One region of the Brevibacillus nigriterrae genome, then DNA from elsewhere that is predicted to be linked to it. Evidence: riboswitches for the same ligand, from Rfam matches in the RefSeq annotation. Region 1 holds a riboswitch; each other region holds the start of a gene.
What was found. Region 1 has a riboswitch for S-adenosylmethionine ahead of ACPW7N_RS07430 (homocysteine synthase). Riboswitches for the same ligand answer to the same signal wherever they lie in the genome.
Positions count from the first base shown of each region.

Region 2: linked by a shared signal. The riboswitch ahead of ACPW7N_RS04985 (2,3-diketo-5-methylthiopentyl-1-phosphate enolase) and the one ahead of ACPW7N_RS07430 (homocysteine synthase) in region 1 are both predicted to bind S-adenosylmethionine.
Region 3: linked by a shared signal. The riboswitch ahead of ACPW7N_RS04310 (methionine ABC transporter ATP-binding protein) and the one ahead of ACPW7N_RS07430 (homocysteine synthase) in region 1 are both predicted to bind S-adenosylmethionine.

Region 1 covers NZ_JBNCMT010000007.1:126,992-131,196, reverse strand. The annotation lists gene ACPW7N_RS07440 (flotillin family protein) at 1-950, opposite strand, end outside; gene ACPW7N_RS07435 (NfeD family protein) at 975-1,478, opposite strand; SAM riboswitch class I at 1,690-1,798, shown strand; gene ACPW7N_RS07430 (homocysteine synthase) at 1,883-3,169, shown strand; gene ACPW7N_RS07425 (hypothetical protein) at 3,261-4,124, opposite strand.
Region 2 covers NZ_JBNCMT010000004.1:207,506-211,710, reverse strand. The annotation lists gene ACPW7N_RS04995 (methylthioribulose 1-phosphate dehydratase) at 1-591, opposite strand, end outside; gene ACPW7N_RS04990 (2-hydroxy-3-keto-5-methylthiopentenyl-1-phosphate phosphatase) at 593-1,264, opposite strand; gene ACPW7N_RS04985 (2,3-diketo-5-methylthiopentyl-1-phosphate enolase) at 1,264-2,475, opposite strand; SAM riboswitch class I at 2,551-2,672, opposite strand; SAM riboswitch class I at 2,843-2,974, shown strand; gene ACPW7N_RS04980 (YbgA family protein) at 3,040-3,654, shown strand; gene mtnK (S-methyl-5-thioribose kinase) at 3,684-4,205, shown strand, end outside.
Region 3 covers NZ_JBNCMT010000004.1:80,659-84,863, reverse strand. The annotation lists gene ACPW7N_RS04325 (zinc-dependent alcohol dehydrogenase family protein) at 1-367, opposite strand, end outside; gene ACPW7N_RS04320 (NAD(P)H-dependent oxidoreductase) at 643-774, shown strand; gene ACPW7N_RS04315 (NAD(P)H-dependent oxidoreductase) at 771-1,127, shown strand; SAM riboswitch class I at 1,649-1,755, shown strand; gene ACPW7N_RS04310 (methionine ABC transporter ATP-binding protein) at 1,831-2,844, shown strand; gene ACPW7N_RS04305 (methionine ABC transporter permease) at 2,834-3,502, shown strand; gene ACPW7N_RS04300 (MetQ/NlpA family ABC transporter substrate-binding protein) at 3,606-4,205, shown strand, end outside.

The DNA of each region.
Region 1 (4,205 bases):
GCGTCGTATTGGCGCTCCCTGCGGAGAATTTCCTTTTCTTCCAGCTCGATTTCCTTCTGCTTGCGCACGATGTCAATCTTCATTTCTTCTTCCGTTACCTGTTGTTTGGTCATCACTTCTTGCAGTTTGTACGCCTGGTCGGCTGCTGCTTTGGCTCGGTCTTGTTCCTGTTTGTAGGAAGCGACCTTCAGTTCCTTTTCTTTCTCCGCTTCCGCAATGTTGGTTTCTTTGAGCAATTCCGCTTTACGTGCTTCTTGCTCTGCTTCCGCCTGTTTAATCCGTGCTTCCTTGTCAGCCTCTGCCTGTGAAATGACCGCATCCCGTTTCACCGCAGCAATTTGCGGGATACCCAGAGCAGCTAGATACCCGTTCTTGTCTCGTACATCTTTAATCGTAAAGCTGACAACTGACAAGCCCATCTTCTTGAGGTCTTTGGCAGCAACCGACTGAACTTCCTGAGCAAAACGCTCCCGATTCTTATAAATCTCTTCTACTGTCATGCTGCCGAGGATCGCACGAAGGTAACCTTCCAGCACTTCTTGCGCCTCACCTTGCAGTGCTTCATCCGATTTGCCCATAAACTGCTCGGCAGCGGTTGCGATATCTTCGATGGAACCGCCTACCTTGATAATCGCTACCCCGTCGGCCATGACCGGAACCCCTTGTTCGGTGTAAACTTCCGGCGTTGAGACATCGAGTTTATGGGATAGCAAACTGAGGAAATTCGCTTGTTGGAAAATGGGCAGGATGAACGCACCTCCGCCTCGCACGATCTTCATCTTGCGTCCCGATTCATCCGTCAACACATTCTTGCTTCCGAGATAACTGCCTGTTACGATCATCGCCTGGTCGGCACCGACTGTCTTGTATCTCGCCCAAAAGGCAATACCCAGAACTACCAGCACCGCAAGTACAGCTACGACTGTGATGAGAATCGATGGTTCTGTCAAACGGAACACTCCCTTATCAAATTCTTATATGTGCGGCTTTACGTACAAAACGTGGTCCTTGACTTCCACTACAATCACTTTGGTTCCCTCCGGTATCGGCTCCTTCAACCAGCTTGCAGCCATGTGGTTAGTCGTTCCATTTACCATTGGGATGACAATTTCTCCTAGACTAGTTGCAGGAACCGTCGTCCATACTTCTCCAACCCTGCCCACCAGTTGCATGATGGAGTACCCTGTTGATGTTTCCGCATGATTCATTGGTTCAATCCAGATAAAATACGAAAGAATAGCGATAATGGCACCGCTTAACAAACTTAAGAGAATGGTAGTGAGCGTGGTGAAGGTAGTAAGTCTTGTAAGCAAAAATCCACTTCCCCCAAATACTGTAATCCCGCTCACCAGTGTCAACGGTTGGATAACAGGGATTTGAAAATGATCCAGCCACCCGCCGCTATCTCCAAAGAGCAACGTCACGCAAGCATAAAGCAAACCGAATCCGATACAGATAAGAAAAATCGTATCCAACATGCACGTTTTCACCCTCATTTCTTTTCTACAATGAAACTGCAGTTATCTGAGATGGTGCCTATCCTGTAATACGCATTTTTCTACATAAAGTTTCCAATATTTGTATAAATTTCACTATAGCAAATATTAACTTTTTTATGTTGACAATTCCGACCAGCACGCTTAGAATTAAAACCAATACAAAAATGGATGAATTTTCATAAAACTTAAAAACTCATCAAGAGTGGTGGAGGGACTGGCCCGATGAAACCCGGCAACCGGCATGACAACATGCAAGGTGCTAAATCCTGCAGAATCCAATTGATTCTGAGAGATGAATGTAGCGACCGTTAGTGTATGCGCCTTCCTCTACTCAGAGGAAGGCTTTTTTATTTCCCCATTTATCTAAAGGAGAGATGATGTACATGGCAGACCAACAGTGGAGACCAGAAACGATCGCACTACACGGAGGACAGGAGGTTGATCCGGTAACAGGATCTCGTGCCGTTCCGATTTACCAGACTTCATCGTATGTATTCCGTGATGCCGAGCATGCTGCGAATTTGTTTGCTTTGAAAGAGTTCGGAAATATTTATACTCGCATCATGAACCCTACCCAGGATGTATTCGAAAAGCGAGTTGCGTTACTGGAAGGTGGCGTCGGTGCCCTCGCAACATCGTCTGGTCAGGCAGCCATTACCTTTTCTATCCTGAACATCGCACAGGCAGGCGACGAGGTCGTGTCCTCCAGCAGCTTATATGGCGGAACGTATAATTTGTTTGCCCATACCCTTCCGAAGCTTGGCGTGAAAGTACACTTTGTTGATCAATCCAATCCAGAGAACTTCCGTGAAAAGATTAACGATAAAACGAAAGCTGTATTTATTGAAACAATCGGTAACCCACGTATTAACGTAGCTGATATCTCTGCTATTGCTGACATCGCCCATGAGAACGGCATTCCGTTGATCGTAGACAATACATTTGCTTCACCCATCCTCTGCCGCCCAATTGAACACGGTGCTGATATCGTCATTCACTCCGCTACCAAATTTATTGGCGGACATGGGACTTCCATCGGCGGTATTATCGTAGACTCAGGCAAATTTGACTGGAACAATGGCAAGTTCCCAGGCTTAACCACTCCTGATCCAAGCTACCACGGTGTCGTCTACTCGGAGGCTGTTGGCAACCTGGCATACATCATCAAAGCTCGTGTACAATTGCAACGTGACATTGGTGCTGCCGTATCTCCGTTCAATGCGTTCCTGTTCCTGCAAGGGCTGGAGACACTCCATCTGAGAGTAGAGCGTCACAGCCAGAATGCACTCGCTGTAGCCCAGTTCCTCGCCAGCCATCCGAATGTGGAATGGGTCAACTATCCGGGGCTAGAGACAGACTCCCAGTATCAGTTGGCGAAAAAATACCTGCCAAAAGGGCAAGGCGCCATCCTTACGTTCGGGATCAAAGGCGGCGTAGAAGAAGGCAAGAAGCTGATTGAGAACGTTAAGTTGTTCTCTCATCTGGCTAACGTGGGTGATTCCAAATCGCTGATTATTCATCCTGCGAGCACTACGCACCAGCAACTTACCGAGGAAGCACAGCGTCTTGCAGGTGTAAATCCAGAGTTGATCCGTCTCTCCATCGGTACAGAGGCGATTGAAGATATCCTCGAAGATTTGGATCAAGCATTGAAAGCTGCATTAGCCTAACCAAAACCAGATCGATCCAAAAAAGAGCTTCCCCTTCTCATAAGGGAAAGCTCTTTTCGTTTTACAGGTTATGCTATCTTTATTTTTTAGGTTAATTCGAACGGCTGCCATGTTCTAACACCATGAATTCTTTGGCACAATATGCTTGGTTGCCCACATACACCGTAGCCACGTAAGTTCCGTCGTTCTTCACAGGATAATCAAACGTAGAGAATCTTGCTAAGTAATGAGGTTCATCAACTTTATTATCAAACTTCAGTGTTCCATCTTTCATACTGAACACGTAGCTGACCGTGCCTCCATTCACGCCAGGCCCTGTAACTTCAAGGCGGACATCACTACGAGAGGCAGTTTCCAGTTGTCCTGATGGATCGTGTAGATGAAATTTAATAGGAACCGTCGACTTCTGGTGCAGAGTGAAGTTCTGATTGCTAAACGGAGGTTCGAAGCAGTCTCCATCAGGAATTTGTTGTTCGTGTCCAATCGCTTGAAAATCTAACGAAAATGCAGTTTGTTTTCTCTGAAACTCATTTCCTGCCTCATAAGGAAATTTCGCAACAAATGTAATATTGGCTTTCTGGAAGCTGGCAATCGTCCCCAAGGGGAGTTGATTCAGATCATGAAGAAGCCCTTCATATAGTTTGCCTTTGCTATCAGAAACAGTTAGCACAATTTGATTATAAAGTTCCTCTGAACCTGCTTGCTGGGTAGCACTAACCGAGTAATTAAAGTCAATATTCCCGTTATTTTGAACTTCCATGTTGGAAGTAATCCAATCACCTGGTTTCATATTATCCCCGATTAACAGCTCTGTGGAGGGATTCAAGTCCAGATCGATCTTATAGTTAGTCTCGTATGCTCCTGTACCTGCAAAGGGCTGATTAGCAGATAAAAAGGTGGTTACCCCTAGCAAAACGATTGAGCCGAGGATTAACTTCAACCGATACTTCCTCATACCTATCCCCCCTACTATAGCGACAAGACCAATTCGAAACTATCGTACCATGTAAAAATACCTATACACATCAGTCACGAA
Region 2 (4,205 bases), on a different contig from region 1:
CAGGAACTCAAAGGACTCCAGATGACGTTTCGCCGTGAAGTCATTGTCACCCCATACGTAAATTCCGTGATTGCGGATCAAAACACCTGGTACAGAAGGAGTAATTACTTTTTCAATCGCAGCAGCAAGGGTAGGGATATCCGCGTAATTTTCCACGATAGGAATCGTGATTTCCGCATTCTCTTCCCAGATACCGAGCCCTTTGATCAATTCTTGCCCCTTGATTGTGAATGCCCGCTGCCCAAAGTAAAGCTCCGAGATCACGTTATTGCTGATCGTATGGACGTGAAAGCATGCTCCAGCGGTTGGGATGTGCCGATAAACGGCTGCATGAATCAAGGTTTCCGCCGATGGTCGCAAGGTGGTCTCTTCTACTGGTTGGGCCGATTCATTTACCAGCAAGTAATCTTCAGGTGTGCATTTTGTTTTGTCTTTGCCGCTGGCAGTTACTGCAAAGAGTAGCGGGTCACTTGTCAATTTAATCGACAGATTGCCGCTTGTGCCGGGGAACCAATCACGTCTGGCAAAGGTCATTTTGGCCTCATCCAGCCTCAGATAAGCGTCGGCTCGCAGTTGCTCCAAATCGCTCATGCTAGCGCACCTCCTGTCCGTTCGTTATCTGCTCCAAGGCGTCAATCACATCAAAGAAGGTTGAGAATGGGCGATAGGGCAACTGCAGTTCGTTACATTTGGTTTCCAGCAGAGATCGGGCTATGACAAAGTCGGCGATCTTGGCTCCTGCCAAATCCGTAATGCTGTCACCAATCACGATTCGGTAATGGGTGGATGGATCGTATTGTCTGATAATTGCTGTCTTGCACATACCGCAATCCGTTGTGCAGTGTTCATCGCATGCATGAGGCCAGGTAATCGTGATCGTGTCTTGAGAGAAATCGCTGCCGTTGCAATAGATATGCTCATCCAAGCCATAAGGAGCGAGCATGGGATAGACGAAGAAATCAATGCCGCCGCTTGTAATCAAGAGAGTGATATCCTGTTTTTTGCAGTATTGGATAAATTCAGCAAACCCTGCTCGAATCCTTGCTTCTCGTAATAGGAAATCAACAATATCTTGTTTACGATGAGAGGGAATAGTGGCAAACAGTTTGCCCACACCTTCCCGAATCGAGATCTGCTGGCCCAGAATTTGATCGGTCAACTCTTCCCAGCCAGGTAGAGCAAATTCTCGCATGATGGCAATGATATTGTCTTTTTCCGTGATTGTGCCATCGAAGTCACAAAAGAGAACGACTTGTTTTTGCATTACTTTTGCCCCCACTTATCTAAAGCAATCGCCAAAGCCTCACTGTTCGTTGCCGCTTCGGCTAATGGAATTCCACTAACGACTGCTTCAATTGCTGTTATGAATGCTCTAGCTCCGATTGTTGCTCCACCAGGATGGCCGTGGATGCCGCCACCTGCGTTCACCACCTGATCCAGTCCGAAATCTGCGTAAAGTTGAGGTACTAACCCCGGATGAATCCCTGCTGACGGAACAGGGAAAGAGCGTTTCAACTGACTGTCATTTACGGTTAAATTAGCTGCAAGCTGAAGTGCTTCTTGTTTATCCAATGCGACATTTCCATAAGGAGAAGGGAACAGAACTAGATCCGCACCTGCAAGCCGCATCAGTTTACCCAATAATAGGGACGTCCGGATGCCGTAGTCAGGTGAAGGGTACAGCGCACCAGCCAGTGCTGGATGGGCCATCAGCGGGACGGTGATATCGGGATCGGCTGCGAGCCGATGCAGGGTGTCGAATCCAAAGCTGAGTACGTTAAACAGCAAGCATTGGGCTCCGTTATCGATCGCACGCTTCGCATTATCTAGCAATTCATGGGAAGGGCCCGTGAGATTTGCTGCATAAAGCACGGGTTTGCCTGTTTCTTGCTGTACTTCCTCGGCTATTTGACGGAAAGCACGGATTCGCTCAAGAAACGGCGCCTGATCGTCAGCAAAGAAGATCTCGTCGTCCTTGACCAAATCGAGTCCTCCCAGTGCCTGGGCACGGAATTGTGTCTTCAGTTCATCGAAGGGCAGACCCAGACACGATTTAAATATGCTCATACACAGTGGTCGGTCATGTACACCAAGTATCTCCCTCACGCCGTCGATGCCGTATTTCGGTCCTGGAAAGCCAGCAACAAATGAATCGGGCAATTGTATATCGACTAATTTGATTTTGCCATCCATAGACAGCTTGCCGAATACACCCGTCAAAAGGGAAGGGATATCACGTGTAAAGTTGATTGTTGGATAGCTGATGGTAACTGTCCCCCGGATCTCGCCATTGTCCAACTCTTCCAGCGGTTGAACAGCATGAACTTCTCCAAGATAGGGACGAAGTGCTTCCTGCTTGGCGAGGGGAAGATCGGTCCATGAACCAACAGTCATGCCGACAGCAATCGCAGCAGCTTTTTTATCTAAATCTTTTGCTTGCGTTACGTAGGTTACAAGAATAGAATCACTGCCCACGGATAAGCCTCCTTTGTAGAAAATAAAAAGCCTCCTTCATCGAGAAGGAGGCGGGCTTACGATTGTTCGCTTCTCCTCTCATCTCTCAAAAACCTCAAAATCAGGTTTTTGCAGGATTTAGCACCGTTTCGTACCTGTTTCGTACGCCGGTTGCCGGGCATCATCGGGCCAGTCCCTCCGCCTTCTCACAATAAGAGTAATGTCTGAATATATGGAATTGAGCAACTACAAACACAGTACTCAAATCATAAGACGATTTTTCACAAACGTCAACTTCATTTTTAATTTGCAAAAAGTTGTTGACAACTGGCTTGTACCGTGTGTATGATTCATCGTAATTGCAAATTGAATAGTCTAAATATGGATTTCCTTATCCAGAGACGGTGGAGGGACTGGCCCGATGATACCCAGCAACCGACACATTTCTTGCATCTGTTATCGAGCAAGAAAAGTGCACGGTGCTAATTCCTGCAGAAGAAATAATTCTGGAAGATAAGGGGGAACGACGACGTTATGACAACGTATGCACAGGACCTCTTTTCTTTGGAAAAGAGGTCTTTTTTCATGGTGACATTATCAAAAAATTGGTGTGAGCAAGTTTGGTCGGAGTACAAATATTTAATCATGCTTCACTCGTATTCTACCTATCAGGATATTGTGCAAGCATTCAAGGAACAGAATCAACGTGCGAAAGAAACGGGAAATCGGGATTGGACTCAATTTGCGGACTGGTTATGTGACAAATTACAGGAATGCGAGGTTGATCTTATCGACGAAGGGAATGCACGAAATGCATTGAATCATGCTTTCGGTCACCTGCGTGGCAAGGTAAGTCCTGTGGAAAACGGCTCGTGGCAGCTTCTGCTGTCTACCGACGTGGAGAATGCGTGGCGGGTGTTGTTTCTTCTAGCGATGGAAAGGGGAGACGATACACTCAAACGGTCACGGCTCTTTTCGCCTGCCTGTCCAACCAGTCACGTCTGGATTTCGTATCGTGGAAAAGATTTGTTCGTCAAGCGCAGAGAAGGAAACTGGGAAGTATTGACCCGAGAAGAAATAGCAGATGATATAGCCGATTGCAAAGTGCACAAATTAGTGGATTACCGCTTGATGGCACAGTTGAACGAGTTGACCAATCCGCTTGACATGTATGAAAAGCAAATGGCTCTTTTAGGCTGATTACAAGGCAGGAATGAGGAGGAAAAGCGATGACATACCGTCCGTTAACTGAACAGGAAGCCGTTGATTATGTTCGTGGTTTACCTAGTTTATTTACGCAAGATTCGCAATTATCAAGCTATGAGATAGGCGATGGGAACCTGAATCTGGTTTTTCATATTCGTGAAGAAGCAACTGGCAAAAGTGTCATTGTCAAGCAAGCATTGCCGTACGCACGAGTAGTTGGTGAGTCGTGGCCTTTGACACTTGATCGTGCACGGATCGAAAGCTCGGCACTTGCTATTCAAAACAAGCTGGTTCCTGATCTGGTTCCACAGGTTTATCATTTTGATCAAGAGCTTGCCCTTACCGTGATGGAAGACTTGAGTGACCACACGATCATGCGCAAAGGATTGATCCAAGGGGAACAATATCCGCTGTTTGCCAAGCATATCGGTCGATTCCTGGCTGAAACTCTCTTTTTCACATCGGATTTGGGTGTGCATCCGTATGAAAAAAAATCATTAGTCGCAACATTCGTGAATCCAGAGCTTTGCAAAATTACCGAAGAT
Region 3 (4,205 bases), on a different contig from region 1:
TTTGCGAAGCTGTAAAATCATCAATTGAATCAGGTATTAATACTGTAAAATCTGCTGATGTCTTAACAAATTCCTGCCATGTGCCTTCCCCACGCAAAGGTAACACCCGTTTACCAATAAGATCTCGAGAAGCTAAAGGACCTACATATTCTACAATACCCACTCCTTCATAACCGGGGATATTAGGTAAAGAAATACGATGAGAATAAGCGCCTCTAATTGGAATTAAGTCAGAAGGGTTTATAGGACGTGCTAACATTCGAACAAGGACTTCATTATCTTTTGGTGGTTCTATACTTTTATATTCAATTTTTAATACCTCTTTAGGACTACCGAATTCGTAGAATCTAATACATTTTGCATCCAAAATAATAAGTCTCCTTAATATAAAACAGATTTATTTAATTATACCATCTTGAATTAACCTGCCCTTTAAGGTGGCAAGGCCACCAATATTATGAACCGCACCCCGTCAAGTAGACAGTATAAAAAACAAAAATAACCTATGCGGCCCTGGCCTTGTTTTGTTGAGTGTATTAATACCCCAGATAGATTTAAAAATAGTAGTACAGAAACTTGGATACCGAAACTCCTTTGTTCAATCTGAAACACCCAAATAGCTATTTGAAGGAGTTAGAGATCATGAATGCACTTATTGTCTACGCCCATCCTGAACCAAAGTCTTTTAATGGAGCATTAAAGGATCTTGCCATTACTGTTTTGACAGCAAATGGTCATCAAGTCAAAGTGTCTGATTTGTATGCAATGAAATGAAATGCAAAGCTGTTGCTGACCGCAATGATTTTCTCATTATGGAGAACTCGGAATTTTTAAAATACCAGCTTGAACAAAAGCATGCTTCAAAAACGAACAGCTTTGCCGAGGATATCCGAGAAGAACAAGAAAAACTTCTTTGGGCTGATTTTGTAATCTTCCAGTTCCCATTATGGTGGTACTCTGTCCTAGCTATACTGAAAGGCTGGTTTGATCGAGTCTTTGCTTCAGGTTTTGTTTATGGCAATGAAGTTGGAAGATATGATACGGGTGGACTCAAAGGCAAGAAAGCGATGTTGTCCACTCTCACCGGTTTCTCCACAGAATGCCTATACGCCATATGGAATGGATAGCGATATACACGAGAAGATCCTTTATCATATTAATCATGGGATCCTCTATTTTTCTGGTCTTGAACCTGTTGAACCGTTTATTGCCTGGACTCCCGCACGAGATGAGGAAGCCAGAATTCAATACTTGGAAGGTTACAAAAAGCGTCTTAAACATCTTTCTGAAATACGTTCTATCCCCTATCATCCAAGTTCTCATTTTGATGAGCATCACCAATTGAAACCAGAGTACAGGTAATAGCTATCTTCACTAAAATTTTGTATCCCAGAGAACGAATTCTGGGATATTTTATATTTTTACCAAAGACGAAGTGTCATAATGTCACGAGTTATTACACTATCCTACCCGTTAGCTTAACGCCGTCGCCAGTCTACTACTTTATTATCTAGTCTAAAACTACTAGATATTAACCAAAACTACCTATTACAAAAATGATAACGTTTTCAACACTTCACCGTATAAAATTGATATTGACAATCAGTTTAGTCGGGATTATGATTTGTTTATCCAAAAATTAAATAAACTCTTATCGAGAGAGACTGAGGGATCAGGCCCTATGACGTCCGGCAACCTCCAGCAATGGAACGGTGCCACTTCCTGCAGAATGAAATTCATTCTGAGAGATAAGTCGTTCACTTATTAACGATGCCTCTTTCGAATGAAAGGGGCTTTTGTTTTTGGGTGACGGGCATAAGGAGGCAGTAGATGATTGAAGTAAAAGAGCTGGTGAAAGAATACAACACCAAAAAAGGAACGGTTACAGGAGTAGATCGGGTTTCGTTACAAATCAACAAAGGCGAAATCTTCGGAATCGTCGGATATAGTGGAGCAGGGAAAAGCTCGTTGCTTCGATGCCTGAATCTTCTGGAAAAACCTACGTCCGGACAAATCCTGATCGATGGAATCGAACTGACATCATTAACAGAAAAAGATCTCCGAAATGCGAGACAAAAGATCGGAATGATTTTTCAGCACTTCTATCTAGTCAGCTCCAAAACGGTATTCGAAAATGTGGCGTTTGCCCTGAAGGCAGCACATAAATCAAAAGAAGAAATCGAAGAGAGGGTAAAGGAACTGTTAGAGATGGTCGGTCTTTCGGACAAGTGTGATGTCTATCCGTCACAACTGAGCGGTGGACAGAAACAGCGAGTCGGAATCGCCAGGGCACTTGCCAACAACCCATCTGTTCTGCTCTGTGATGAGGCGACGTCAGCACTCGATCCGAGCACAACCCAATCCATCCTTGCTCTCTTAAAAAAGATCAATCAGGAAATCGGCCTAACCATTGTACTCATTACACATGAGATGGAAGTGGTCAAAGAGATTTGTGACCGCATGGCGATTATGCAGGATGGTCAGATCATTGAACAGGGCCCGGTATATGAGATTTTTGCCAATCCGATCAAGCCATTGACGAAGACCTTTATCAACAGCATCTTGCAGTTTGACTTGCCGGATCACCTGATCAAACAACGAAAAGGCAGAATCATCAAAATTCATTTCAAAGGCTCCATCGCTGAAGAATCAGTTGTGTCTGATGTATTCCAGAAGCATCAGGTGAAAGGAAATATTCTGCATGGAAAAATTGAGTACATACAGAATACGCCACTCGGTATTTTCATCATGGAACTGGTCGGGGAGCAAGCGGAAGTAGAGGGCGCTGTACAATATCTGATTCAGCGGACGAACCATCTGGAGGTGTTGTACGATGCTGTTTGAGACACTGATCGAACTCATTCCAGAGCTGAACAAGGCTTTTTTTGAGACGATTTACATGGTCGGCATCTCGCTTGTAGTGTCTGTCATTGCGGGTCTTCCGCTTGGTGTCATTCTTTTCGTCACCGACCGAGGGTTGTTCCTGGAGAACACTCCTTTGAAAAATGTGATCGGGTTTGTAGTGAACATGGTTCGTTCCATTCCGTTCATCATCCTGCTTGTAGCACTGCTTCCGCTGACCAATCTCATTACGGGAACAACGATTGGGCCCACGGCGGCATCTGTCTCGCTCTCTGTGGCAGCGATTCCGTTTTTCGCCCGATTGGTTGAGACGTCACTGAGAGAGATCGATAAGGGCGTCATCGAAGCAGCGGTTTCCGTAGGGGCATCCCCCTGGATGATCATCAAGGATGTACTCATCCCGGAAGCCCGTCACGGCATCATTCAAGGGATTACGATTACCACGATCAGCTTGATTGCCTATTCTGCGATGGCAGGCATTGTCGGGGGAGGCGGTATCGGTGATTTGGCGATTCGCTTCGGTTACTACCGCTATGACAACACCGTGATGATTACGACGGTCGTGATTTTGATTTGTCTGGTTCAGTTGATTCAGTATGGCGGTGACTTCATCGCCAGAGTTGCAAATAAACGGTCATGACCGTTTATTTGCTGACCGCGAGCGGTCACATCAACCTTCATGAAAAACGTCGAGACGTTTTTCACAGAAAACGATAATTACAACATTCTAGGAGGCACACAAAATGAAAAAGTTTCAATCATTGCTCTTATCTCTCACTTTGATCCTATCCGTTGGTTTGCTTGCTGCTTGTGGTGGCGAAAAACCTGCCGCTAGTGGAGGTACCGCTTCGAAAGAATTAAAAATCGGAGCAACCGCAGGCCCATACAGCGACATGGTAACGAAAGCGATCAAGCCGCTTTTGGAAAAGAAAGGCTACACCGTGAATGTAGTAGAATTCAACGACTATGTGCAACCGAATCTTGCATTGTCTAAAGGTGATCTGAACGCCAACCTGTTCCAACACAAAATCTATCTGGAGAAATTTGCGGCTGAACATAAACTGGAGCTCTCTGAATTGATCTCTGTGCCAACTGCTCCAATGGGCATCTACTCCAAAAAGTTCAAGTCTCTTGAAGAAGTGGCAGATGGCAGTGCAATTGCAATTCCGAATGACCCGACGAATGCAGCACGTGCGTTCCTGATTTTGCAAGACGCTGGTTTGATCAAGCTTGATGCTTCTGCTAATCCGCTTACTGTATCTGAGAAAGATGTACAGGAAAACGTGAAAAACCTGCAATTCAAACCAATTGAAGCAGCACAGCTTCCACGCACCGTAGACAGT